One region of the Mycobacterium sp. SMC-14 genome, then DNA from elsewhere that is predicted to be linked to it. Evidence: predicted binding sites of a transcription regulator. Region 1 holds the regulator's gene; the other holds the start of a gene.
What was found. Region 1 encodes LexA, which represses DNA repair genes until DNA is damaged. Its sites were predicted from a motif close to CGAACANNTGTTCG; they were not measured.
Positions count from the first base shown of each region.

Region 1 (2,198 bases):
TACGGCGAGCACGAGGCCGAAGCGGAAGCCGACGACGATGACGACACCGACACCGCCCCCACCCGGGTGGTGACCGAGGACGAGTTCGGTACCGGGCGGCATGCCGTGGGCCACGGAGGTGCCGGGTCGGACCCGCGCGCGTTCGGCTCTGCCGCGGAGCCCCGCAGGTTCGGTGGCGGCGCGGACACGCGTACGTTCGGCGGCGCCGCGGAAACACGCACCTTCGGCATGGACGAATCGGTACATCCGGTGATGCACCTGCCGCTGGACGACCCCTATCAACAGCCGACCGGCTACCCGATCAAGGCGAACATCGGTTCGGGGCTCTACTACACCCCGCAGAACGCGCTGTATGACGACACCCTCGCCGAGATCTGGTTCGCCACCGAGGACGCGGCGCGGCTCAACGGCTTCACCAGGGCCGGCTGATCACTGCAGCGGCAGTGACGCATCTTCGCGTTGCGGGCGCGGCCCGAAGATGCGTCGCTGCTCTGCGGTGATGGGAACATCGTTGATGCTCGACTCGCGGCGGCTCATTCGGCCGTCCGTGGCGAACTCCCAGAGCTCGTTGCCGTAACTGCGCCACCACTGGCCGGCCGCGTCGCAGCATTCGTACTGATAGCGCACCGCAATTCGGTCGCCCTGGTAGCACCACAGCTCTTTGCGCAGCGCGTAGTCGCGTTCGGCGGCCCACTTGCGTCGCAGAAATTCCTCGATCTCCGCGCGCCCGGTGATGAACTCGTCGCGATTACGCCACACCGAGTCCTCGGTGTAGGCCAGCGCCACCCGCGCGGGATCCCGGGTGTTCCAGGCATCCTCGGCGGCCCGCACCTTCTGGCGCGCCGACTCCTCATCGAAAGGTGGGCACGGCGCGACCATGGTCAGATCTTGCGGATGACGGTCACGACCTTGCCCAGCACCACCGCGTCATTGCCCGGGATGGGGTCGAAGATGGGGTTATGCGGCATCAGCCAGACCTGGCCGCCGGTGCGTTTGAAGGTCTTGACGGTGGCTTCGCCATCGATCATCGCGGCCACGATGTCGCCGTTGTCGGCGACGTTCTGCTGACGCACCACCACCCAGTCGCCGTCGCAGATCGCGGCGTCCACCATCGATTCGCCGACCACCTTGAGCAAGAACAGTTCCCCTTCACCGACCAGCTCGCGGGGGAGTGGGAACACATCCTCGACGGCTTCCTCGGCCAGGATCGGCCCGCCGGCCGCGATCCGGCCCAGAACCGGAACGAACGTGGGCTCCGGCAGTGCATCCGAACCGGCGAACTCGGTGCGCTGCGCGGCCTCGGCGGCGCCGGCCAGGTCCTCCTGGCCACGCACGTCGACAGCGCGGGGACGGTTGGGGTCACGGCGCAGATAGCCCTTGCGCTCGAGCGTGCGCAGCTGGTGAGCAACCGAGGAGGTCGAGGTCAGCCCGACCGCGTCGCCGATCTCGCGGATGCTCGGCGGGTAACCCCGTTCGTTCACCGAAGCGCGGATGACGTTCAGGATCGTGCGCTGCCGGGCGGTCAGCGCTGAGTCCGGGCCCGCCGCGTTACTGCTGCTGTCACTCATGGGGGCGAATCTAGTCGCATAGCTGCGATTAATCAAACATGTGTTCGAGGTGTGTCGCGCGGACGTTCGAACTTATCCTCGAGTTGTCGGACCCCTTCGCTAATGTTTTCGACAACGATTCGATCACATGTTCGGACATCGAACATACAATCGATTAGTATTCGAACAGTCGAGCGAACAGGGTCGCCGACGCCGAGTGAGGGAGAACCGCACATGATGCTCATCGACACGATCGCTCCGTCGTTCGAGCCGGCCGAGAACGAGCGGACCCGGGCGCATCACGGTCCCCGGACGTCGGGTCGCGCCTACCCGATCCGGACCCAGCCGGCACGGCTGGCCCGGCAGCGGCCAGGCGGTGCCCCGTTGCGCCACCGCGGTTCCGGCGTGCTGATGTCACGTGCGCCGCACCGGCCGCAGCCCGTCAAGGCCATCACCCCGGCGACCACCGTCGTGCTGGCCCTGATCGCCGCCGGGATCACCGTGTGGCTCGGGCTGATCGCCCAATTCGGCGCGGCCGCGGCCGGCAGTACCTCCGCCGTGCCCGACCAGCTCGGTGTGGTGCGCGTCCAGAGCGGGGAGAGCTTGGCGCACCTGGCCGCCCGGGTGGCACCGGACGCACCGGCCGGACAG
Region 1 covers NZ_CP176429.1:2,783,260-2,785,457, reverse strand. Annotated here, with positions in the region: gene ACKY0W_RS13050 (LGFP repeat-containing protein) at 1-429, shown strand, start outside; gene ACKY0W_RS13045 (nuclear transport factor 2 family protein) at 430-879, opposite strand; gene lexA (transcriptional repressor LexA) at 882-1,568, opposite strand; gene ACKY0W_RS13035 (LysM peptidoglycan-binding domain-containing protein) at 1,782-2,198, shown strand, end outside.

Region 2 (2,198 bases), 780 kb from region 1:
GATGTGCTCGACGTGGGTGTGGTCGGCCTCCATCTTGGTGACCAGCTGGTCGTAATACTTGTGCGCGTCGTCGCCGAGCGGCTGGTCGCCTTCGAGGACCACCATCGCCGAGCTGTCCGATTTGAACTCGTCGAACACCTTGCCGATGCGCATCATCGCGATCATCGACGGAGCGTCGCGGGGGGCCATCGAGACCGCGCGCATCTTCCCGACCTCGTCGAGCTGCGGCACGATGACGTTCACCAGGACGGTGATCGCCAACCAGGCCAGGATGATGGGCACCGCGAGCCGGCGGATCCACGCCGGGATACCGCCGCGCTTGGGCGGCGGCTGCGTGGCCGGCAGCGTGTCGGTCGGGGTCTCGTCGCTGGTGTGCTTGCTCATGCGGATTTCACAATGCAGAAGGTCTGGGCGCTCACGGGGCCGGTGGCGATTCTTTCTTCTTTGATGACGCCGTCGATGGTGACGCGGCAGCCGATGGTGGCGCCGTCACCTTGGGCGACGATGTTGGGGCTCACCGCCGGGTTGGTGGTCGACAGGGTCAGCGACCACGGCAGGCTGGCGCCGTCGATCCGCTGCGGGGTGGCATCGAGGTCCAGATAGTTGATGTCGGCGTAGGTGCCGTCCGGGCTGAAGATGTCGTAGACCACGACTTTGGGGTGAAACGGCTTGGTGTCCTCGAACGGGACAGTCCCATTGCCGCTGTCGTCGGCTCCGAAATAGCCGCGGACTCGCTGCACGGTGAACCCCCCTACCGCGACGACTACAACGATGAGCAGGGGTAACCACGCGCGTCTGAGAGCGCCGAACATGAAAGCAGTGGCCCTTTCGCATCGTGCCGGAACTGACACAGATTAGTGCATCAAAGTTCTTTTTCACACCCTTCCCAGGGTGTTTCGCACATATGTTCGATATCTTGGGGGGTGTGGGCTGGGGTAGCGGGCCGCCGAGCTGGGCGGAAATGGAACGTGTTCTAGATGGTAAGCCTCGTCACACCGGTATTGCCGCCGGTGTGTCGACGGATCACGGCTCGTCGTCCCCGCAGGTCGAGTCGCTGCGGCCGGCTGGGCGGACAGTGCCTTATGCCGAGCTGCACGCGCACTCGGCGTACAGCTTTCTGGACGGGGCCAGCAACCCGCAGGAGCTGGTCGCCGAGGCTGCCCGGCTGGGCCTGCGGGCGATCGCGCTGACCGATCACGACGGTTTATACGGGGTGGTGCGGTTCGCTGAGGCGGCGGCCGAGCTGGATATGGCCACCGTCTTCGGCGCCGAGTTGTCGCTGGGGAGGGTGGCGCGCACCGACGACCCGGACCCGCCCGGCCCGCACCTGCTGGTGCTGGCCCGCGGCCCGGAGGGCTACCGGCGGTTGTCGCGACAGATCGCCGCCGCGCACCTGGCCGGCGAGAAGGGCAGGCCGCGTTTCGATCTGGATGCGCTGACCGAGGCGGCGGGCGGGCACTGGCACATCCTGACCGGCTGCCGTAAGGGGCACGTCCGTCACGCGCTGGCCACCGGCGGCCCGGATGCGGCCGCCGCCGCGCTGGCCGATCTGGTGGACCGATTCGGGGCCGGGCGAGTCAGTGTGGAGCTGACCCGGCACTCCGATCCGTGCGACGACGAGCGCAATGCGGCGCTGGCCGGTTTGGCGCCCCGGTTCGGGGTGGGGCTGGTGGCCACCACCGGCGCGCACTTCGCCCGACCGGATCGGGGCCGGCTGGCGATGGCGCTGGGTGCGGTGCGCGCCCGCCAGTCGCTGGACGCCGCCGCCGGCCGGCTGGCTCCGCTGGGCGGCTCGCATCTGCGGTCCGGCGCCGAGATGGCCCGATTGTTCGCGGCGCATCCGGCGGCCGTGCCGGCGGCAGCCGAACTCGGTGAACAGTGCGCCTTTCCGCTGGCGCTGATCGCCCCACGGCTGCCGCCGTTTGCCGTCCCGGACGGTCACACCGAGGACAGCTGGCTGCGGCGGCTGGCCCTGGACGGCGCGGTGGGGCGCTACGGCCCGCCCGGGCGCATGTCGGCCGCTTACGCCCAGATCGAGCGTGAGCTGGAAGTCATTGCCCAGCTTGGTTTTCCCGGATATTTCCTGGTGGTACACGACATCACCCAGTTCTGCCGGCGCAGCGACATCTTGTGCCAGGGCAGGGGATCGGCGGCCAACTCCGCGGTCTGCTACGCCCTCGGTATCACCGCGGTGGATC
Region 2 covers NZ_CP176429.1:3,561,630-3,563,827, reverse strand. Annotated here, with positions in the region: gene ACKY0W_RS16920 (RND family transporter) at 1-384, opposite strand, end outside; gene ACKY0W_RS16915 (MmpS family protein) at 381-812, opposite strand; gene ACKY0W_RS16910 (error-prone DNA polymerase) at 926-2,198, shown strand, end outside.
Region 2: ACKY0W_RS16910 (error-prone DNA polymerase) is a predicted target of LexA. The motif match lies at 898-911, and genes of this name have one in related genera.